Regions from separate parts of the Pantoea sp. CCBC3-3-1 genome, predicted to be linked through region 1. Evidence: predicted binding sites of a transcription regulator. Region 1 holds the regulator's gene; each other region holds the start of a gene.

Region 1 (7,780 bases):
CGTAGGCGCCATCAATATCGCCACGCTGCCAGGCGGCAATAATCGCTGGCGGCTGGAGATTAAGAATTTGTACCTGATCGGGCTTGATGCCCCAGTGCTTAAGCGCGGAAAGCAGGCTGTAATGCGTTGTAGAAATGAAAGGTACGGCAATACGTTTGCCGATCAGATCCTGAGGATTTTTGATGCCCTTTTTGACCACCAGCGCCTCGGAATTGCCCAGCTGAGAAGCCAGCAGGAAGACTTCAATCGGCACCTGTTGGCTGGCGGCTACTGCCAGCGGGCTGGAGCCGATATTACCGATTTGCACGTCGCCGGAAGCCAGTGCTCTGACCACGCTGGAACCGCTGTCGAATTTGCGCCAGTCCACTTTCGCGCCACTTTCTTTGGCAAATGTGTTGTCGGCCTGCGCCACTTTGGCAGGCTCAGCGGAGGTCTGATAAGCAATAGTTACATCGACCGCCTGTGCGCTGAGCGCGGAAAGCGAAAGTGCTGCTGCAAGAATAGAAAGAGTGAATTTACGCGCCATGGCCCTGCTCCGTCGTTATCGTTATAAGGTGAATAACGCCTTTGTAACCGAGAGCGATAAGCGCGCAGAAGTAATTAAAAATTATCGGTTATAACTTTATTTGCTTAGAAGAAAAGTGGGATTCTATTGGCAGAAAATGACTTTGCAACCTGTACCGCGCTCGCCGTCACTGGAATGATAAAAAGGCGATCGGAAGCTGTTCAGAATGTTGGACACCTTTTGGCAACGTTTTAGGGTAGTAAGTTATTAAAATATTGCGACTCAATCAGATATTGATGCGTCAAACAATCGTTTACTTCAACCCCCTCCGCCTGAGTTTTTAATGAATCGAAGCTTTCAAGCTGGCATTTATAGTAATTAGTTCTTTCCCAGGCATCTTTTAACGCAATGATTAAATCCTTTTTTTCCGGATTGTTATCCACTTGATTTTTTATTGCGTAATCTAATTTATTTCTGGCTTGCTCCATTTGCCTTGAATATTTCTCATTAATTGCAGATGACTGCTCAATTTCCGATGAAGAGCAAGCGCAGGCAGCAATGCAGAACGTAATAATGAATAAGAAAATTTTAATTTTCATAGAATCTCACTCTTCGAAAAAATCTCTCCTGCGGAACCTTAGGCCATAAATCTCTGTTGGATAATATCCTGCCAAAACCTGGTACATCTCCCGCATAAGCATGACGTTGTAATAAACTTCTTATATGTGGCGTGTAGTCCCCCCGGTAACGCAGATCTATAAGTACTTCTTTTATTTTATCAGGAATATCTTGCCATGCCTGCCCAAGTAAAGCTTTTGGGTTGGGGTGATAAGCTTTTATCGTAGCACTCTTCTGGCATATCCTCTTCACATCATTTTCTATAGCATTATAGGTAACTTCGAATAATTTTAGCTGCTGATAATCGGAGATCTCGCCAATATCTTCTTTATTATTTTTTACGTAATCTCCGGCTAAACACCCCTTCAAACCCGCTGCTCCAGCAATTTTACTTGCCTGATCATTTGGAATTCCAGCCCGTCTTAACTCCGTTATTATTTCTTGCTTTGACCTGTCCCCCAAGTCAAAACCTCTTCCAATAGTTACCCCGGAATTATTTTTGGCACAACCGCTGAACACACCGGGCCAATGGATTTTACGGGAATAGTTGCGCCCCCCCTTAAAATCGTCCCCTTCGGCTCTAAATGTCAGTAATCCTTTCTTAGGTTCTAACATCTGACAGTTCCTTGTCAAAATAAAAACATTTAGAATAAATATCACAATTATTAAATAGCCGCAATAGTTTAAAAAAGGCCTGCGACTGCTCAATTTTCATTCTCAGGTTAATAATGCAATGCAAACAGGAAATAGCCATTTTAAAAAGCCATCAATTTTCACGATGGCTTTTAATGAACAAATGAAATTTATTTTAAGTTGCTCAGTGCCAAATCAGCAGTACACAGGCGGCGGTCAAAAGCCCCATCGCTACGTTAAAGATTGTCCAGGCACGGCGGCTACGTAAGATTTGCCCTATCAGCGAGCCAAAGCCCAGCCAGATCAAGCCTGAAACGAGGTTCACCAACGCCATGGCGAAGCTGATAGCGATTACCGAACTGCGGTAGGCTTCTCCTGCCAGGCTGAAGCTGGCGACCGCGCCTAACGCCATCAGCCACGCTTTAGGGTTGATAAGCTGTAGCAATCCACCTTGCCAGAACGGCATAGGCGTTGCCGGACCGTCGCCGGTCTCCAGTTTTTCATATTTCGCCGAGGCAATTTTCCAGGCCAGCCACAGCAAATAAGCACTGCCGGCTATTTTCAGGAAAAGGTGCAGGGAAGGATAAAGCAGGATCAATCCACCAATGCCAAACGCCACCATGAGCAGCATGACCTGCATACCAATCATGATGCCAATCAGCAACCACAGCGAACGCAGGAAACCAAAATTGGCGCCAGAGGCGGTGAGTAACATATTATTAGGGCCGGGCGTAATCGCAGCGACCCACAAAAAGCCCAACATAGATAAAAAAAGACTCAGTTCCATATGAAACGGGTGCTCCTCACCCCTGATCAGAAACGAACTCATCGAAGCTAGCAATGTGACAGAGATCCTACAAGCCTTTTGAACATGAATTTTGATCACCTGACGAGCAACGTCTTTCAACCGATAACCGGTATGAGTAACGCGCATTTGCAGACCGTTTTGCCGCGCCTGGTTCGTCGGCGAATTTTGCTGAAGCCCCACTGGCAGCGTCTGACCTTGCCGGACAGCGACTTTGTTGATTTGGCCTGGAGCGAAGACCCCACCTTCGCCCGCCACAAACCGCGCGTTGTACTGTTTCACGGCCTGGAAGGCAGCGTTAACAGTCCTTATGCGCACGGCCTGCTGCAAGCCTGTCAGCAGCGCGGCTGGCTGGGCGTGGTCATGCACTTTCGCGGCTGTAGCGGCGAGCCGAACCGGCTGGAACGCATCTACCATTCCGGCGAAACGGGCGACGCCAGCTACTTTCTGCAATGGCTGACGGATGAATTTGGCACGGTGCCGACTGCCGCAGTAGGATTTTCTCTTGGCGGCAATATGCTGGCCTGCCTGCTGGGGGAGCAGGGCGACGGCTGCCTGCTGGATGCCGCCGTGGTTGTCTCCGCGCCACTGATGCTGGAGCCGTGCAGCCTTCGTCTGGAACAAGGCTTTTCGCGGATTTATCAGCGCTACCTGCTAAACTTGCTGAAGCAAAACGCAACGCGAAAACTGAACAAGTGGCCTGGCACCCTGCCGGTAGATTTAACGCAGCTAAAAGCGTTGAAGAAACTGCGCGATTTCGACGATGCCATCACCGCCAGAGCACACGGTTTTCAGGATGCCACCGACTATTATCGCCGTTGCAGCGCGATGCCGTTATTGCCTGGCGTCACTAAGCCGTTACTGATTATCCATGCGAAAGACGACCCCTTTATGACCAGTGAGGTCATTCCCGCCGCAGCGATGCTACCCGCCAATGTTGAATATCAGCTTACGCAACACGGCGGACATGTAGGATTTGTCGGCGGAACATTGCGTAAGCCGCAGATGTGGCTGGAACAACGCATCCCTCAATGGCTTTCAACCTGGCTGGACAACTAACATGATTATTCCCTGGAAAGAACTCGATTCGGAAACCCTCGCGAACCTCATTGAAGCTTTCGTGCTGCGTGAAGGCACCGATTACGGTGAACAGGAGCGATCGCTGGAGCAGAAAGTCAACGACGTCAGGCGTCAGCTTGAAAGCGGTGAAGCGGTTCTGGTGTGGTCGGAACTGCATGAAACGGTGAACATCATGCCGCGTGGTCAGTTCCGCGAGTAGGTCGCTGTGCTTATCTTCTGCGCATGAACGTGACACAAATGCGCAAAACGTGATACCAATGCGGGATCGCCATGACCTTTTCAGAGAGCGCTAAGTATGTCAGCCAAACATCCCGTGATTGCCGTCACCGGCTCCAGCGGCGCAGGAACCACCACCACCAGCCTGGCCTTTCGCAAAATCTTTCAGCAGCTGAACCTGCACGCCGCGGAGGTTGAAGGCGACAGCTTTCACCGCTTTACCCGGCCGGAAATGGATATGGCAATCCGTAAAGCACGCGATATGGGCCGCCATATCAGCTACTTTGGACCCGAGGCCAATGACTTTGCGCTGCTGGAACATACCTTCGTTGAATACGGGCTGACCGGCAGCGGCAAATCGCGCAAATATCTGCACACTTATGATGAGGCGGTGCCGTGGAACCAGGTGCCGGGAACCTTCACCCCCTGGCAACCGCTACCCGAACCGACAGACGTCCTGTTTTACGAAGGTCTGCACGGCGGCGTCGTTACGCCGCAGAATAACGTGGCGCAAAATGTCGATCTGCTGGTCGGCGTGGTGCCGATCGTTAACCTGGAATGGATACAGAAGCTGGTTCGTGATACCAGCGAGCGTGGGCACTCTCGCGAAGCGGTCATGGATTCCGTCGTGCGCTCAATGGAAGACTACATCAACTTTATTACGCCGCAGTTTTCCCGCACCCACATTAATTTTCAGCGCGTACCCACTGTTGATACCTCAAATCCCTTTGCGGCTCGCGGCATTCCCTCGCTGGATGAAAGCTTTGTGGTTATTCATTTCCAGGCGCTGGAGGATATCGACTTTCCCTATCTGCTGAGCATGCTGCAAGGCTCTTTCATTTCCCATATCAACACGCTGGTGGTGCCGGGCGGCAAAATGGGGCTGGCGATGGAACTGATAATGGGACCCCTGGTGAAGCGACTGATCGAGGGCAAAAAGATCGAGTAGCGGCGTTTCCCGCTCGCTACTGTGCAACGATAGAAAAGCTGTGGGTCAGCTTCACGCCCTTCCCCAGCATCAGCGCGACCGGACAATATTTTTCTGCGGAGAGCTGGACCGCGCGAGCAACGATTTTTTCCTCCAGCGCCTTTCCGCTAACGATAAAATGCAGATTAATATGCGTAAATATACGCGGCGCCGCCTCACGCCGCTCTGACGTCAGTTTGACCTCGCAATCCCTGACGTCGTGACGTCCTTTTTGCAGAATAGAAACGACATCTATCGCGCTGCATCCTCCGGCCGCCATGAGCAACATTTCCATTGGGCTGGGTGCTTTATCACCGGCGTTACCATCCATTAAAACCTGATGACCGGATGAGGATTCTCCCAAAAAGGTCAGCCCTTCCACCCATTTGATACGTGCCTGCATAACAAACTCCTCTAATTCATTCAGTTATCTTACCTTCAGGTCCGGACAACAAAAACGGCAATGCGACATAAATAGCACTATGCTGAAGCGAGACAACAGAAGACACCCATGCAAAGCTGTGCTACAAACAAAGCTGTAATAATTTCGTCAGTACTCTACATACAAGACGAAAAGGGACGACATAACGAGCCAGGCTTTCAACAGAAGCCCGAATAAATTTCCTTGATGGGAAACGCTTGACCATTTCAACGCCTGACAGGGAACTCTGCCCCTGTATTTAGGCACGATAACAACAGAGGATAACAGCGAATGGTTCTCGGCAAACCGCAAACAGACCCGACACTTGAATGGTTCCTGTCACATTGCCATATTCACAAGTATCCATCCAAAAGCACGCTGATTCATCAGGGTGAAAAAGCGGAAACGCTTTACTACATCGTTAAAGGCGCGGTAGCCGTATTGATCAAGGATGAAGAAGGTAAAGAGATGATCCTCTCTTACCTCAATCAGGGCGATTTTATTGGTGAGCTTGGCCTGTTTGAAGAAGGTCAGGAACGCAGCGCCTGGGTGCGAGCGAAAACGGCCTGCGAAGTGGCTGAAATTTCCTATAAAAAATTTCGCCAGCTGATTCAGGTCAACCCTGACATCCTGATGCGTCTTTCATCACAGATGGCGCGCCGCCTGCAGGTGACGTCTGAGAAAGTCGGCAATTTAGCTTTCCTCGATGTGACAGGTCGCATCGCGCAAACCTTGTTAAACCTGGCTAAACAGCCGGATGCCATGACTCACCCGGACGGGATGCAGATTAAAATCACCCGCCAGGAGATCGGCCAGATTGTTGGCTGCTCGCGTGAAACCGTAGGTCGCATTCTGAAAATGCTGGAAGATCAGAACCTGATCTCCGCGCATGGTAAAACCATCGTAGTTTACGGCACTCGCTAACCGGCTCTGAATCCACGGCGCAACGCCTCTGTTGCGCCTTTTTTATTGGTATACAGTGATGTGGCGTCGAATTATCTATCATCCCGAGGTCAACTACGCGCTGCGTCAGACGCTGGTGCTCTGTTTACCGGTCGCTATTGGATGGCTGCTGGGTGACCTGCAAAAAGGACTGCTGTTTTCTCTTGTGCCGGCCTGCTGCAACATTGCCGGTCTCGATACCCCGCATAAGCGCTTTTTCAAGCGGCTGATGGTTGGCGGCGGCCTGTTCGCACTGAGCAGTTTTCTGGTCCAGTATTTAGGCAATCATGCCATTCCCCTGCCTGCCATTCTGTTTGCAATGGCTCTGCTGCTGGGCGTGACGGGCGAAATCAGCCCGCTGCATGGTCGTTTGCTCCCCAGCTCGCTGATTGCCGGTATTTTTACCCTCAGCCTGGCGGGAAGAATGCCCATTTGGGAACCGCCGCTGCTCTATATCCTTGGCACAGTTTGGTATGGCGCATTTAACTGGTTCTGGTTCTGGCTGTGGAAAGAGCAACCGATGCGCGAAACGCTCAGCCTGTTATACCGCGAGCTGGCGGGCTACTGCGAAGCGAAATATACCCTGCTGACCCGCCTTAGCGACCCGGAGAAATCGCTGCCGCCATTACTGGCCCGCCAGCAAAAAGCGGTCGACCTGATTACCAACTGCTATCAGCAAATGCATATGCTGGCAGCCAGCAACGATAATCACCACAAGCGATTGACGCGCGCCTTTCAGGTAGCGCTGGATTTGCAGGAGCACATCTCCGTGAGTCTGCATCAGCCGGAAGAAGTGCAAAAGCTGGTGGAGAAAAGCCATGCCGAGGCGGTGATCCGCTGGAATGCTCAGACTATCGCGGCCCGGTTGCGGCAGCTGGCCGACGACATTCTTTATCACAAGCTCTCCGAGCGCTTCTCCATGGATAAGCAGCTTGGGGCATTAGAAAAAATTGCCCGCCAGCATCCTGATAACCCGGTTGGAACGTTCTGCTCTTACCATTTCAGCCGTATCGCTCGCGTTCTGCGCACGCAGCGTCCCCTTTATCAACGCGACTTGATGGCCGATCGCCAGCGCCGCTTACCGCTGCTGCCAGCAATCAAAAACTATTTATCGCTCAAGTCGACTGCGCTACGCACCGCAGGCCGCTTTGCCGTGATGCTCACTTTTGCCAGCTCGCTGGCGCTGTTTTTTAACCTGCCCAAGCCTTACTGGATCCTGATGACGGTGATGGTGGTCAGTCAGAACGGCTACAGCGCCACGCGGGTGCGCATCCAAAACCGTGCGCTCGGCACGCTGGGCGGCTTAATTGTGGCGGCTGTCGCCTTACGCCTTCAGGTTCCGCAATCTGCCGTCCTGTTGGTAATGCTGATTATTACGCTGGTGAGCTACCTGTTTATCCGCAAATTTTACGGTCTGGCGACGATTGGTTTTACGGTGACGGCGGTTTACTCGCTACAGCTACTCTCACTGAACGGTGCGGACTTCCTGCTGCCGCGCCTGTTGGATACGCTGATGGGCTGCCTGATTGCCTTCGGCGGGATGATCTGGCTGTGGCCGCAGTGGCAGAGCGGCCTGCTGCGGCAGAATGCGCA
Region 2 (7,780 bases), 2.5 Mb from region 1:
CCTTTCATTAATTCACTGCGTCCGGCACCGACCAGCCCAAACAGCCCGACGATTTCACCGGCGCGAACGGTCAGTGAAATCGGCATGCGTACCCCTTTGGCCTGCACGTTATCCAGCTGCAAACGGATCTCGCCGGTATCTCTTGGCGTATAGCCATAGATATCGCCAATTTCACGGCCCACCATCGCCTGTACCAGCGCATCATGGCTGGTTGCCGCAACGTCGTGAAAGGTACGCACGTAGCGGCCGTCTTTAAACACGGTAATGGCGTCGCTGAGCGCAAAGATTTCTTCCATGCGGTGCGAAACATACAGCACCACTTTGCCTTCCGCGCGCAGCTGGCGGATTACGCGGAACAGATGTTCAATTTCACGGGCCGAGAGCGAGCTGGTTGGCTCATCAAATGCGATCACTTTCGCATTTCTCGCCAGTGCCTTAGCGATTTCCACCATCTGCCACTGGCCGAGCGAAAGCGACTTCAGCGGCGTATCCGGATCAATATCCATGCCTAAATTTTTCAGCTGAAGCCCCGCCTCGTAACGTAGCAGCGAGCGATTAACAAAACCGGCCCGCTGCGGCAGCTGTCCGAGATAGATATTTTCCGCCACTGACATCTCAGGGATCAGATGCAGTTCCTGATAAATAATCGCCACGCCCGCGTCCAGCGCGTCGGTCGTGTGCGTAAAGCTGACCGGCTGGCCTTTCAGACGGATTTCACCGCTGGTCGGCTGATAGCTGCCGCTAAGGATCTTCAGCAGCGTCGATTTTCCCGCGCCGTTTTCACCCATCAGCGCGTGGATCTGGCCTGCCTCGCAATCAAAACTGATGTCCTGAAGCGCCTTCACGCCAGGAAAGGTTTTACTTATGCTGTGAAAGCTCAGATACGGGGGTTGCGTGTTCATTATTCCTCCGGAGTACATTGCGGTACAGCATGCGGAGCCGCAGCCTTCGCGGCTCCATCCTTGTTACATCAGCCCTTTTTTGGCCAGTTCGGTTTTAAAGTTTTCGCGGGTGATCAGCACCACATCGGTCACTTCGGTAAATTTCGCCGGTTCGGCATCTTTACTCACCCAGTTGTAGAGCATCTGGATACTCTTATAGCCGTGCACGTCCGGGCTTGGCAGCAGCGATCCAAAGAAGCCGGTTGCCTGGCCTTTGGAAAGTTCGCTGATGGCATCGACGCCGTTGATGCCGATGCCGATCACATCCGGCGCTTTAAAGCCCTGGCCTTCGGTTGCACGTACGCCACCGAGCACGGTGTTGTCATTCATGCCGATAATCAGCCAGTGCTTCACTTCCGGGTGCTGTACCAGCAGTGAATTACCGGCATCGAATGCACCAGGGATATCGTTAGATTTGGTCGGGACTTTGTAGATCTGGCCCGCCGGGAAACCTGCCGCTTTTAACGCTTCCATTGAGCCACTGGTGCGTCGACGTGCGGTATCCAGCTCATCGGCGGTAATCGCCATTACGCCGGTTTCTTTCGCATCCCAACCGCGCTTCTGCATCTCCTTATAAAGTTCCTGCCCCTGACGCTCACCGATTTTAGTTGCCGCCATCATCACCAGCGGCACGGTATCCATCGGCTTACCTTTAGCCGTAACAAACTGATCGTCTACCGCGATAACCTTCAGGTCGTAGCTTCGGGCTTTTGCCACAATAGCCGAGCCCAGTTTCGGATCGGGCGTACAGATGACGAAACCCTTCGCACCGCTGGCCGCGAGGCTGTCGATAGCGTTCAGGGTTTTTTCCCCGTCCGGTACGGCAATTTTAATCACCTCAAACCCCAGTTCTTTGCCCGCTTTGTCGGCAAACTTCCATTCCGTCTGGAACCAGGGTTCTTCCGGCTGTTTGACCAGAAAACCCAGTTTCATGGTGTCGGCCATAGCCGAATGTGACATAACGGCGGCGAGGCCAACCGCTGCCAGCGCGTGAGTAAATTTGTGCATGAGGCTCTCCGGCTCAGTTCCCGCTTTTTGCGGTGTGATGTAAACGGTATCAATCGTAGGGCAGCAAACTTAACAACTTAAAAAGCCTGTCGTTTCGGCGCTGAGAGGTTTTCCCGTTGCCGGTAAGCGCTAGTTTTAACGTTAAGAGAGGCCAGAAAGGGAGAGCGGTATCACAGCCTGAAGATTCAGCTAAATAGTCCATATATTTAGCAAAATTAACCCAATGTTAACTTTTGAAGCGGATCACAAAACGCGGGCGAATGACAGAAAAGTGCATATATGCAGCGCCCCTAACCTAACTGCTGCACGCGTAACTTCTTAGGGTAGTCACACAGTGATTAGCCGGAGAGTAAAAATGCAGAAGGACGCCATCACAATAGGTTTGGATTTTGGCAGCGATTCAGTGCGGGCGCTGGCGGTAGATTGCGCCAGCGGCAAGGAGTTGCAAACCCAGGTTGTGGCTTATCCTCGCTGGAAAGCAGGCCTTTATTGTCAGAGCCGCATCAATCAGTTTCGTCACCATCCGCAGGACTACATTGACGCTTTCGAACAGGCCATTCGTGACGTTGTCACTAAATTAACCCCTGCCCAGCGTGAAAACGTCGTGGGTATCGGTGTCGATTCAACAGGCTCAACGCCAGCCCCCATCGATCGCGATGGCAACGTACTGGCGCTGCGTCCGGAATTTGCTGAAAATCCCAACGCGATGTTCGTTCTGTGGAAAGATCATACCGCCATTAAAGAAGCGGAAGAGATCACGGCGCTGTGCCACAGTGGCCAGTTTGCTGATTATTCTCGCTTTATCGGCGGTATTTATTCTTCAGAATGGTTCTGGGCCAAAATCCTGCACGTAAGCCGCGAAGACCGCGAAGTACGCGAAGCGGCGGTGGCCTGGATTGAATTATGCGACTGGGTGCCGGCGTTACTGAGCGGCACCACTGCGCCGGAGGCAATCCGTCGGGGACGTTGCGCCGCCGGTCACAAATCGTTATGGCATCCTGAGTGGCAGGGTTTGCCGGATCGCGCCTTTCTGGATGCGCTGGATCCGATGCTGGCAGCGCATCTGGATACGCCAATGTTCAGCGAGACCTGGACTGCCGATCGCCCTGTCGGCCAGATTACCGCCGAGTGGGCATCGCGCCTGGGGCTGCCTGCAACTGTGACCCTTTCCGGTGGCGCATTCGACTGTCATATGGGCGCGGTTGGCGCAGGTGCGGGTCCTTATACGCTGGTTAAAGTGATTGGCACTTCAACCTGCGACATCCTGATTGCCGACCCTGAACGCGTCGGCGAACGCGCCATCAAGGGCATCTGCGGCCAGGTTAACGGCAGCGTGGTGCCGCAAATGATAGGTCTGGAAGCGGGACAGTCCGCGTTTGGTGATATGTATGCCTGGTTCAGCCGCCTGCTCAGCTGGCCGCTGGTTCAGGCCGCAGAGAAACATCCTCATCTTCAGGGCGATCTGGAAAGCATTCAGAAAAACCTGCTCAACGAACTGACCCAGGCCTGGGCGGCCGATCCCCAGCTGGACCATCTGCCGGTGGTGCTTGACTGGTTTAACGGACGCCGCACGCCTTTTGCCAATCAGCGACTGAAAGGCGTTATCACCGATTTGAATCTGGGAACCGATGCGCCAGCCCTGTTTGGCGGTTTTATTGCGGCCACCGCTTTTGGTGCACGCGCCATTATGGAGTGTTTCGAGCGCCAGGATATTCCTGTAGAAAACCTGCTTACCCTTGGCGGGATCGCCCGCAAATCCCCGGCAATTATGCAGGTCTGCTGTGACGTCATGAACCGTCCGCTGGATATTGTGGCCTCCGACGAGTGCTGTGCGCTGGGCGCCGCGATTTTTGCCGCTGTTGCCGCTGGTGTCTACGCCGATGTCCCTGCCGCCCAGCAAAAAATGGCCAGCCCAATCGCGACCACGCTACAGCCCGACCTCAGCCGCGTGGATCGCTATCAGCAACTTTATCAGCGTTACCTTCAATGGTGTGAAGTGGCCGAACCGCAGTTCGCCCCACGCCTGTCCAATGTTTAAGGAGATTTTATGACTCAGCTCAACGCGCTCAACGTCTGGTTTGTCATCGGTACTCAGCATCTTTACGGCGCGGAGACGTTACGTCAGGTGGAACAGCATGCACAGCAAGTGGTGGACGGGCTTAATCGTGGCGGTAATCTGCCGTTTACTCTGACGCTGAAGCCGCTGGTAAAAAGTCCGGATGAAGCGCTGGCCCTGTGCCGTCAGGCCAACCATGCCGAAGACTGCCTGGGCATTATTACCTGGCTGCACACGTTCTCTCCGGCAAAAATGTGGATTGGCGGCCTGTCGATCCTCAACAAGCCGCTGCTGCAATTTCATACCCAGTTCAACGCGGAAATTCCGTGGGAGAGCATGGATATGGACTTTATGAATCTTAACCAAACCGCGCACGGCGGCCGTGAATTCGGTTTTATCGGCGCGCGTATGCGTTTGCAACACAGCGTGGTAACGGGTCACTGGCAGGATAAAACCGCCCAGGAGCGCATTGGTAAATGGATGCGTGCCGCTGCGGCGAAACAGGCCAGTGCACAGCTTAAGGTTGCCCGTTTTGGCGACAACATGCGCGAAGTCGCGGTGACGGAAGGCGATAAAGTTGCAGCGCAGATCCAGTTTGGTTATTCAGTTAACGGCTGGGGCGTGGGCGACCTGGTCGAGGTGATCAACAGCGTGTCCGATGGCGATCTGCATGCCCTGATTGACGAATACGAAAGCCTGTATGACTTTACGCCTGCGGCAGCGGCCAATGGCGACAAGCGGCAAAACGTGCTGGATGCGGCTCGCATTGAGCTGGGCATAAAGCGCTTCCTTCAGGATGAAGGCTGTATGGCCTTCACCACCAATTTCCAGACGCTGCACGGCATGACACAGCTGCCCGGGCTGGCAGTACAGCGACTGATGGCGCAGGGTTACGGTTTTGCCGGTGAAGGCGACTGGAAAACCGCCGCGCTGCTGCACATCTTCAAAGTGATGGCGACCGGTCTGCCGGGCGGCACGTCATTTATGGAAGACTATACCTACCACTTCTCACCCGGCAACGAGCTGGTGCTCGGCTCGCATATGCTTGAAGTCTGCCCTTCTATCGCCAAAGAATCTCGCCCGTTAATTGACGTGCAGTATCTGGGCATTGGCGGCAAGGCCGATCCGGCACGCCTGATTTTCTCTGCGCCGGCGGGTCGCGCAGTGAATGCCAGCGTGATTGATATGGGCGATCGTTTCCGTCTGCTGGTGAACGCGGTGGACACTATTGAGCAGCCCCAGCCTTTGCCGAAACTGCCGGTTGCGCGAGCGCTGTGGCGTGCTCAGCCTTCCCTGGCTACCGCCTCTGAAACCTGGATTCTGGGCGGCGGCGCGCACCATACGGTGTTCAGCCAGGCGCTGACGGTTGAGGATATGCGTCAGTATGGCGAAATGCACGGCATTGAGGTGCTGGTCATTGATGAAGAAACCACGCTGCACGGCTTTAAGGACGCGCTGCGCTGGAACGAAGCCTACTATCGACTGAATCAACGTTAATGACTCAAACCGGGACCGCCCGACGGCTGTCCCGGTACGCCACGCTTATTACACCGTTCCTGACGTGCGCTGTCTGGCGCCTGCTATTCCTGCCGTTGTTTAAGCATCTCTGCAACCAGCCTCTCGGTTTTTTCAAAGGAAGCAAAGACCTTTTCACTGGCCTGCTCTTTATGATACTCATCCGGAATGACGCCGCTGTATTTATCACGCGGATTGTTGCCCCTGAGCCATTCGGCAGGAAAATCGGCCAGCTTTTTGCCTTCCGGCTGATGGCGGAAAACCATGCCCTGACTGTTTCTTTCGTTATAAGGAATAATGTTCGCCCCGTTATGATCCTTCAGGCTCTCAAATAGCTTTTTCCTCAGTGCAATTTTGGTATCAATCGTCTTTTTATCGGTGGCGTCAATCAGGTTGTTTTTCTCCTGCGGATCTTTCGCAATATTGTACAATTCCTCTTTATCCCACACGCCGTAATACTGAATGTATTTAAACTCCGGCGTGCGAATAGCTAACGTGGTCGGGGTGTACGGGAAGTTGTATTCCCAAAAATATTCATACACGAAGTAGTCTTTTCTCGGCGGCATGTTTTTGCGCTGCGTACCCAGCCCGAGGAAACTTTCACCATCATAGTTCGTCGGTTTGGCAATGCCCGCCGCATCAAGTAAGGTTGGCGCGATATCGATATTGGCAACCACATCCTCTACCACCTGGCCTTTAGCGAAGCCCGGCCCCGAGGCAATCAGCGGCACGCGCATTGACTCTTCATAGGCGGCTCGTTTATCAATTAAACCATGTTCGCCAAACATAAAGCCGTTATCACCCATGACCATAATGATGGTGTTTTTATCCAGCCCGCGCTGCTTCAGCCATGCATGAACCTTTCCGACGCTATTATCCACGCCGATCAGCGTCTCGTAGTAGTCGCGCTGAAACTGCTGCAAATCCATTTTTTTATTGTAGGGATAATCCACCCCATGCCAGCTGTTACGCTGGTTGCGCACCCACATCGGCTTTCCGGCATAGTTTGCGTCGGTATCGGCCCAGGTGTCAGGCAGCGGGAAATTAACGCTGGCGAGTTTGCCTTTATCCCGCACCGCAGGATAAAAATCTGCATGCACGCCTTTGTGCGACAGGTAGATCATAAAAGGCTTGTTTTTGTCGGTCTGATTCAGCCAGTCGAGGGCATAATCGGTCAGCTCATCGGTGATATAGCCTTTTTGCGGCGTGAGCCTGCCGTCAATATTTAACATGGCCTGTTCACCAAACATATTGATCGGATAGTAATCGCCCTGCCCCAGCAGCCCAACCCAGCGGTCAAATCCGGCTTTCGCCGTTTTATCGGCACCGCCAAAATGCCACTTGCCGAAGAAGGCGGTCTGATAACCTGCATCCCGCAGCTTTTCGGGGAAATAATGCAGGCGCGATAAATCAGACGGATTATTATCGGAAACGCCATGATTATGGACATACATGCCCGTCAGAATGCTGGCCCGGCTTGGCGAACTGAGTGAGGTGGTGACAAACGCGTTTTTAAACCAGGTGCCGTTACGGGCGATCTCATCCATGTGCGGCGTGGTAATTCTCGGATTGATAAAGCCGAAGGCGTCATAGCGCTGATCGTCGAGAAGGATATAAACAATATTCGGCTTGTTTTGCGTTGGCGCTAAAGGGGCTGCATTGACGTTCCCCTGCGCCCAGGCTGCTCCGCCCGTAACGCTGCAACAGAGCGCCAGCATCGTTAATCTGTTTTTCATAGTCGACCTCTCTTTTTGACGCCCGTTCCGCTGGGCGTGCCGTTATTAAAGGATGGCGAAGCAATGTAAAGACCGCTGCTTGTTATGATGTCGTTACCCTCCCTGATAATATTTTTTCATGATCTTCCTGATGCGCTGGGCGGGAAGCTGCTGATGCATCAGCGGCAATAATTCGCGCATGACGGGCAGACAATGGTGCAGATGCAGGGACAGACCGTCACAGAAATAATTTTTGTTGGCCCTGCCGTCGCCAGCCAACAGAAAACGGTGCTTCGGACAGCCGCCATGACACTGCGCCCGTACGCTGCATTTCAGACAGTCGGCACTGAGATTGTTGAGCTTTCGCTGGCCGAACGCCTCCTGATTTTCGCTATTCACCAGGGAGGCCAGCGTGTTCTGGTTGATATTGCCGAGTTTGTATTCAGGCCAGACAAAGTGATCGCAGGCGTAAACATCACCGTTGGCTTCCAGCACCAGATTGCCGCCGCAGGTTTCACTGTGTACGCAGATGCCAGGCAGGCCGG
Region 3 (7,780 bases), 510 kb from region 1:
TGCCTTCCAGTTTCGCCAGTTTTTCAAAACTGGTTTCCAGCCCTTCTGGGTTGATGCCGCGCTTCTTCAACAGATCAAATGAGTAATCATCCGCCTGCGATTCCTGTTTTTGTGAGAACTGTGCATTCACCAGTTTCTCGCCCAGGTCGCCCAGCTGCGAGGCTGACAGCGTAGCAGCAATACCGCCAACGGAGGCCGCAGCAGAGCGTGCTGCCGTCGTGCCGTAAGCCACCTGCATCGCCCGACGCGTGTGCCCCAGCGCAACGTGACCCATTTCATGGCCCAGTACGCCTTCCACTTCGTTGTCGGTCATCATATCCATTAAACCGCTGTAGACACGGATACAGCCGTTCGCCATCGCCCAGGCATTAACATCCTTCGTGACGTAGACCTTATAGTTTGCCGGCGTGCCGTTAATATTATCGCCAAGCGCGGCGGCAATTTTATTCAGACGCTGGGTATAAACGCTGTCGGCAGGGGCAATTTGTGCCTCGCTATCCATTTGCTCGCAGGATTTCACACTGAGTTCTTTTACCTGCGCATCGCTGAGTGAGGCAGCCTGATAAGCCTGGGCACCCGACTGGAGCAGGGCATTGCTGTCAAAATTCTGACAACCAGAAAGTGCGGTGGCAATGGTCAGAGCCAGTACTGAAGCAGGGAGTTTCATATATTTTCATCCATTCCATAACAAGGTAATAAAAAACAATCACCTGCCGCTAAATAGCAGGGAAAAAGTGTGACTAAGAAGTAAACGTTATAACCGTACAGCGTACAAATGCCTAGTTGCGGCGGGCAAAAAACGCAAGTTTGGACCGGTTTTTTTGCACTTTTCGCCATGTACATGTTACCCCCCTTTCATGTACATTGAGGGTCGACTTTTACCACTTTGCCTGATAACTCATTGATTAAAATAGGTTAAGGACGGCGAAGCGTTTAATCCGATCTGGAGTAGAACATGTCTTCTCGTAAAGAGCTTGCGAACGCCATTCGCGCACTAAGTATGGATGCTGTACAGAAAGCCAAATCTGGCCACCCGGGCGCGCCTATGGGTATGGCGGATATTGCTGAGGTTCTGTGGCGTGACTTCCTGAATCACAACCCGACGAATCCTCTGTGGGCCGATCGCGACCGTTTCGTGCTGTCAAACGGCCACGGTTCGATGCTGATTTATAGCCTGCTGCACCTCAGCGGCTACGATCTGCCGATTGCTGAACTGGCTAACTTCCGTCAGCTGCACTCCAAAACGCCAGGCCACCCGGAGTTCGGTTACACCGCAGGCGTTGAAACCACCACGGGTCCGCTGGGACAGGGTATTGCTAACGCTGTCGGTATGGCGATTGCCGAGCGTACGCTGGCCGCGCAGTTCAACCGTCCGGGCCACGACGTTGTTGACCACAACACCTATGTGTTTATGGGCGACGGCTGCATGATGGAAGGCATCTCTCATGAAGTTTGCTCGCTGGCGGGCACGCTGAAACTGGGCAAGCTGGTTGCTTTCTATGACGATAACGGCATCTCTATCGACGGCCATATCGACGGCTGGTTCACCGATGATACCGCGGCGCGTTTCGAAGCTTATGGCTGGCACGTTGTTCGTGGCGTGGACGGTCACGACGCGGAAGCTATCCGTAAAGCCGTTGAAGAAGCCAAAGCGGTCAGCGATAAGCCTTCTCTGCTGATGTGCAAAACCGTGATTGGCTTTGGCTCACCAAACAAAGCCGGCACGCACGATTCACACGGCGCACCGCTGGGTGATGAAGAGATCGCACTGACCCGTAAGCAACTGGGCTGGAGCCATGCGCCATTCGAAATCCCACAGGACATTTACGCTCAGTGGGACGCGAAAGAGGCCGGTCAGGCGAAAGAAGCTGCGTGGAATGAAAAGTTCGCCGCCTACGCGAAAGCGCATCCTGAGCTGGCCCTCGAATTCCAGCGTCGTGTTAAAAACGAACTGCCGGAAAACTGGCAGAATGAGTCGCAGAAGTTCATCGAACAGCTGCAGGCGAACCCAGCTAAAATTGCCAGCCGTAAAGCTTCTCAGAACGCGCTGGAAGCCTTCGGCAAGCTGCTGCCAGAATATCTGGGCGGTTCCGCTGACCTCGCGCCAAGCAACCTGACCATGTGGTCCGGCTCTAAGCCAATCAATGAAGATGCCGCAGGCAACTATATTCATTATGGCGTACGCGAGTTCGGTATGACGGCGATCGCGAACGGCATTACGCTGCACGGCGGTTTCCTGCCTTATACCGCAACGTTCCTGATGTTTGTGGAATACGCTCGAAATGCTGCCCGTATGGCCGCGCTGATGAAAATCCGCCAGGTTATGGTCTATACCCATGACTCCATTGGTCTGGGCGAAGATGGTCCAACTCACCAGCCGGTAGAACAGCTTGCCAGCCTGCGCGTGACGCCAAACATGAGCGTATGGCGTCCGTGTGACCAGGTGGAATCAGCCGTAGCCTGGAAATATGCTATCGAACGTCACGACGGCCCAACCGCGCTGATCTTCTCCCGTCAGAATCTGGCGCAGCAGGATCGTGATGCTGAGCAGCTGGCTAACGTTGCGCGCGGTGCTTATGTGCTGAAAGATTGCGCAGGTCAGCCAGAAGTCATCCTGATTGCTACCGGTTCTGAAGTTGAGCTGGCGGTTGCCGCGTACGATCGTCTGACTGCGGAAGGCCGTAAGGCTCGCGTGGTTTCTATGCCGTCTACCGATGCGTTTGACAAGCAGGATGCTGCTTACCGTGAAGCCGTGCTGCCGAAAGCGGTTAGCGCGCGCGTTGCTATCGAAGCGGGTATTGCTGATTACTGGTTCAAATACACCGGCCTGAACGGCGCTATCGTTGGCATGACCACCTTCGGTGAGTCAGCACCAGCCGAGAAGCTGTTTGAAATCTTTGGCTTCACCGTGGATAACGTTGTCGCTAAAGCGAAAGCGCTGCTGTAAGACGTCAGGCTCGCCTGCTCAGGCAGGCGAGCCTGCCTAAAACCCTTAGCATTCACTGCCACCTCACGGCTGCAACAGGTTCCTTTTCGCGTTGCGGTTATTTCTGTTCGTTACGTATGAATTTCGCTATTAACATAAAATGACTGGGAAAAATCTCATTTAAGCGGCGAGAGAGCAGTTTCGCCCTGGCGTATGCTAAGTTTGTGCTGATCGGAATGCGCGATCGCACCAGCCTGCCTGACTCTGCAATGCGATATTAATGGGATGTTTTTTGACCACTCTTTCCCCGAATGTGATCCGGGTCAGATTTTTAACCTGGGATTGATCTAACTCATTCCAATTATTCCGTATTGTCTTTATTGTAGCTGAACCGTTTCAGTCCGCGTATCGACTGACGGGATTGGAATCGAATGCAGGATTGAAGGCGCAAAAATTCCCTGTACAAATGTAAACGTCTGCCTCAGGCTAACGTTCCAGTTTTGCACTGAATTTTGCTGCAGGAGTGATATGACGGTTCGCATTGCCATAAACGGATTTGGTCGCATTGGGCGTAACGTACTGCGTGCGCTTTATGAAACCGGACGCCGCGCTGAAATTACCATTGTGGCCATTAATGAACTGGCGGAAGCGGCAGGCATGGCGCACCTGTTAAAATACGATACCAGCCACGGGCGGTTTGCCTGGGACGTTCGTCAGGAGCGAGATCTGCTGTGGGTGGGCGAAGATACCATTCGTATTTTGCATCGTGCGGAAATCGCCGATCTTCCCTGGCGCGAGCTTAATGTTGATATCGTTCTTGATTGCACCGGCGTGTTTGGCAGCCGGGCTGATGGCGAAGCTCATCTTGCCGCCGGCGCTAAAAAAGTGCTGTTTTCCCATCCCGGTGGAAACGACCTTGACGCCACCGTGGTCTTTGGCGTGAACGAAAAAGAACTCAAGCCCCACGACCTGATCGTCTCCAACGCCTCCTGTACCACTAACTGTATTATTCCGATTATCAAACTGCTGGATGACGCCTTCGGCATCGAGTCAGGCACGGTAACCACTATCCACTCTGCCATGCACGACCAGCAGGTTATTGATGCCTACCACACCGATTTACGGCGTACTCGTGCGGCCAGCCAGTCGATCATTCCGGTGGATACGCGCCTTGCCGCAGGCATTACGCGTATTTTTCCGAAATTTAACGATCGCTTTGAAGCCATCGCCGTGCGCGTGCCTACGATTAACGTGACGGCAATTGATTTAAGCGTCAGCGTACGGGCTGCGGTACGGGCCTGCGAGGTCAACGCGCTGCTGCAAAATGCCTCGGAAGAAACATTTAGTGGTATAGTTGACTATACGGAATTACCGTTAGTCTCCATAGATTTTAACCACGATCCGCACAGTGCCATTGTGGACGGCACCCAAACGCGGGTCAGCGGTCAGCACCTGATCAAGACGCTGGTCTGGTGCGACAACGAGTGGGGCTTTGCTAACCGAATGATTGACACGACGTTAGCCATGGCCGCAAGCGGTTTCAGCCAGGGCGCGGATTGCGCCTTTAAAATTTAGAGAATCAACGAGAGGACTCACCATGTCAGTAATTAAAATGACCGATTTGGATCTTGCCGGGAAACGCGTACTGATTCGTTCCGATTTGAATGTGCCAGTGAAAGAAGGGAAAGTGACTTCAGATGCACGTATCCGTGCTTCACTGCCGACTATCGAAGCGGCCCTGAAGCAGGGCGCAAAAGTGATGGTAACCTCTCACCTTGGTCGTCCGACCGAAGGTGAATATAATGAAGAATTCTCACTGCTTCCGGTGGTTAACTATCTGAAAGATAAACTTTCATCTCCAGTTCGCCTGGCGAAAGATTATCTGGACGGCGTTGAAATTGCAGACGGTGAGCTGGTCGTTCTGGAAAACGTGCGCTTTAACAAAGGCGAAAAGAAAGACGACGAAACGCTCGCTAAAAAATATGCTGCGCTGTGCGACATCTATGTCATGGATGCCTTTGGTACGGCGCACCGCGCGCAGGCCTCTACTCACGGCGTTGGTAAATTTGCCTCTGTCGCCTGTGCTGGCCCGCTGCTGGCAGACGAGCTGGAAGCGCTGGGTAAAGCCCTGAAAAGCCCTGAGCGCCCAATGGTTGCCGTCGTCGGCGGTTCTAAAGTATCTACCAAGTTCGACGTACTGAATTCACTGGTTAAAATTGCAGATACGGTCATCGTTGGCGGCGGTATCGCTAACACCTTCGTGGCTATCGACAACAACGTAGGCAAGTCACTGTACGAACCTGATTTCGTTGATGCAGCCAAAAAACTGCGTGATGAGTTCAAAATTCCGGTTCCAACGGATTCCCGCGTCGGCACCGAGTTCTCCGAAACTGCGCCTTCTACCGTCAAAAAAGTCAGCGAAGTGCAAGACAACGAAGAGATCATGGACTTTGGCGACGAAACTGCTGAAGCCATGGCTAAGCTGCTGAAAGAAGCCAAAACCATCCTGTGGAATGGCCCGGTGGGCGTGTTTGAGTTCCCTAACTTCCGTAAGGGCACTGAAATCGTCGCGAAAGCCATTGCAGACAGCGACGCATTCTCTATCGCAGGCGGCGGTGATACGCTGGCAGCAATCGACCTCTTCGGCATCGAAGACAAAATTTCCTACATTTCTACCGGCGGCGGTGCATTCCTGGAGTTCGTGGAAGGCAAAAAACTGCCAGCAGTAGCCATGCTGGAAGAGCGCGCAAAACAGTAATCTCTGGGGCGGGAGTTTTGCTCCCGCCTGAACGATTGACCTGACTATCAGGTACAGAATCTCTTACTACGACCGACGAAACAGGACAAAAGACATGTCTAAAATTTTTGATTTCGTAAAACCAGGCGTTGTCACCGGTGATGACGTACAGAAGATCTTCCAAGTCGCCAAAGAAAACAAATTCGCTCTGCCAGCCGTTAACTGCGTGGGCACTGACTCAATCAACGCCGTTCTGGAAACCGCTGCGAAAGTAAAAGCGCCGGTCATCATCCAGTTCTCTAACGGCGGTGCGGCATTTATTGCCGGCAAAGGCCTGAAATCCGATAAGCCACAGGCTGCGGCAATTCTGGGCGCTATCTCTGGTGCGCATCACGTTCATCAGATGGCTGAGCACTACGGTGTGCCAGTTATCCTGCACACTGACCACTGCGCGAAAAAACTGCTGCCGTGGATCGATGGTCTGCTGGATGCCGGTGAAGCTCACTTTGCCAAAACAGGTAAACCACTGTTCTCTTCTCACATGATCGATCTGTCAGAAGAGTCTCTGGAAGAAAACATCGAAATCAGCAGCAAATATCTGGCACGCATGGCGAAAATCGACATGACGCTGGAAATCGAACTGGGCTGTACCGGCGGTGAAGAAGATGGCGTAGACAACAGCCATATGGATGCTTCTGCACTGTACACTCAGCCAGAAGATGTTGATTATGCTTACACCAAGCTGAACGCTATCAGCCCACGCTTCACCATTGCGGCCTCTTTCGGCAACGTACACGGTGTTTATAAGCCAGGCAACGTCAAGCTGACCCCAACCATCCTGCGTGATTCTCAGGAATATGTGACCAAAAAACATAACCTGCCGCATAACTCGCTGGATTTCGTTTTCCACGGTGGTTCTGGTTCTTCCGCTGCTGAGATTGAAGAGTCAATCGGCTACGGCGTGATTAAAATGAATATCGATACCGACACCCAATGGGCGACCTGGGACGGCATCCTGCAATACTACAAAAAGAACGAAGGCTACCTTCAGGCCCAGCTGGGTAACCCGGAAGGCGCTGATAAGCCAAACAAAAAATACTACGATCCGCGTGTATGGCTGCGTTCTGCCCAGACTTCAATGATTACTCGTCTGGAACAGGCATTTAAAGAGCTGAATGCGGTAGACGTGCTTTAAGCGAAAACGTCTTGCTGAATAAAAGGCCCCTTTATGGGGTCTTTTTTTTGCCCGTTAGGTAACAAATTATTAATTTCACTGGATATTTGGCAGTACGCCCCATTTTTGGTTACGCTTGTTGTTTGGGATGTCAGCATTGCCTGGCAATGAATAACTGCGAACGCTCAGTTGAGAGCAACAACAGGATAATCAGATGGAAGATCTAAACGTAGTAGATGGCGTTAACCGAGCGGGTAGCTGGCTGGTTCATAACCAGGCACTGCTACTGAGCTATGCGGTCAATATTGTTGCCTCAATAATCATCATTATCATTGGGGTATTGGTTGCAAAAATTGTCTCTAACGCACTGAATAAAGTGCTTAAAGCACGACATATCGATACAACCGTATGCGACTTCCTGGCGGCCATTGCCCGTTACGGCATCATCGCCTTTACGCTGACCGCCGCATTAAACCGTGTGGGCGTGCAAACGGCCTCGGTGATTGCACTGTTAGGCGCAATTGGTCTGGCCGCAGGTCTGGCGGTGCAGGGTGCGCTGAGTAACCTGGCCGCAGGCGTACTGCTGGTGATCTTCCGTCCTTTCCGTACCGGTGACTTTATCGATATCGGCGTAATGGGAACCGTACAGAACGTACAGATTTTCTCGACTACGCTGAAATCAGCCGATGGTAAGACGGTCGTCGTGCCAAACGGTAAAATCATTGCTGGTAATATCGTTAACTATTCCCGCGAGCCGGTGCGCCGTAATGAATTCATTATCGGTGTGGCCTATGACGCGGATGTCGATCGGGTGCTTAAACTGTTGCGCGAAGTGGTTGATGCCGATCCGCGTGTTCTCCAGGATATGGGCGTTCAGATTGGGCTGAATGAACTGGCAGCATCATCAGTGAACTTTGTGGTGCGCTGCTGGAGCAATGCGGGC

The links. Region 1 encodes CRP, which controls carbon source genes, mostly activating them, when cyclic AMP is high. Its sites were predicted from a motif close to ATGTGANNNNNNTCACAT; they were not measured.
Region 2: a site for CRP is predicted at 2,181-2,198, ahead of EHV07_RS09955 (arabinose ABC transporter substrate-binding protein). Genes of this name have one in related genera too.
Region 3: a site for CRP is predicted at 3,238-3,255, ahead of epd (erythrose-4-phosphate dehydrogenase). Genes of this name have one in related genera too.

The regions. Positions count from the first base shown of each region.
Region 1 is NZ_CP034363.1:4,541,975-4,549,754, forward strand. Features, by position in the region: gene tauA (taurine ABC transporter substrate-binding protein) at 1-526, opposite strand, end outside; gene EHV07_RS21350 (hypothetical protein) at 757-1,104, opposite strand; gene EHV07_RS21355 (pesticin C-terminus-like muramidase) at 1,094-1,738, opposite strand; gene EHV07_RS21360 (LysE family translocator) at 1,941-2,543, opposite strand; gene EHV07_RS21365 (hydrolase) at 2,628-3,620, shown strand; gene EHV07_RS21370 (YheU family protein) at 3,622-3,840, shown strand; gene EHV07_RS21375 (phosphoribulokinase) at 3,937-4,806, shown strand; gene EHV07_RS21380 (OsmC family protein) at 4,823-5,227, opposite strand; gene crp (cAMP-activated global transcriptional regulator CRP) at 5,537-6,169, shown strand; gene EHV07_RS21390 (YccS/YhfK family putative transporter) at 6,228-7,780, shown strand, end outside.
Region 2 is NZ_CP034363.1:2,077,360-2,085,139, reverse strand. Features, by position in the region: gene araG (L-arabinose ABC transporter ATP-binding protein AraG) at 1-902, opposite strand, end outside; gene EHV07_RS09955 (arabinose ABC transporter substrate-binding protein) at 966-1,949, opposite strand; gene EHV07_RS09950 (ribulokinase) at 2,305-3,987, shown strand; gene araA (L-arabinose isomerase) at 3,997-5,502, shown strand; gene EHV07_RS09940 (sulfatase) at 5,586-7,256, opposite strand; gene EHV07_RS09935 (anaerobic sulfatase maturase) at 7,350-7,780, opposite strand, start outside.
Region 3 is NZ_CP034363.1:4,029,085-4,036,864, reverse strand. Features, by position in the region: gene EHV07_RS18785 (M48 family metallopeptidase) at 1-667, opposite strand, end outside; gene tkt (transketolase) at 956-2,947, shown strand; gene epd (erythrose-4-phosphate dehydrogenase) at 3,455-4,501, shown strand; gene pgk (phosphoglycerate kinase) at 4,524-5,684, shown strand; gene fbaA (class II fructose-bisphosphate aldolase) at 5,779-6,858, shown strand; gene mscS (small-conductance mechanosensitive channel MscS) at 7,052-7,780, shown strand, end outside.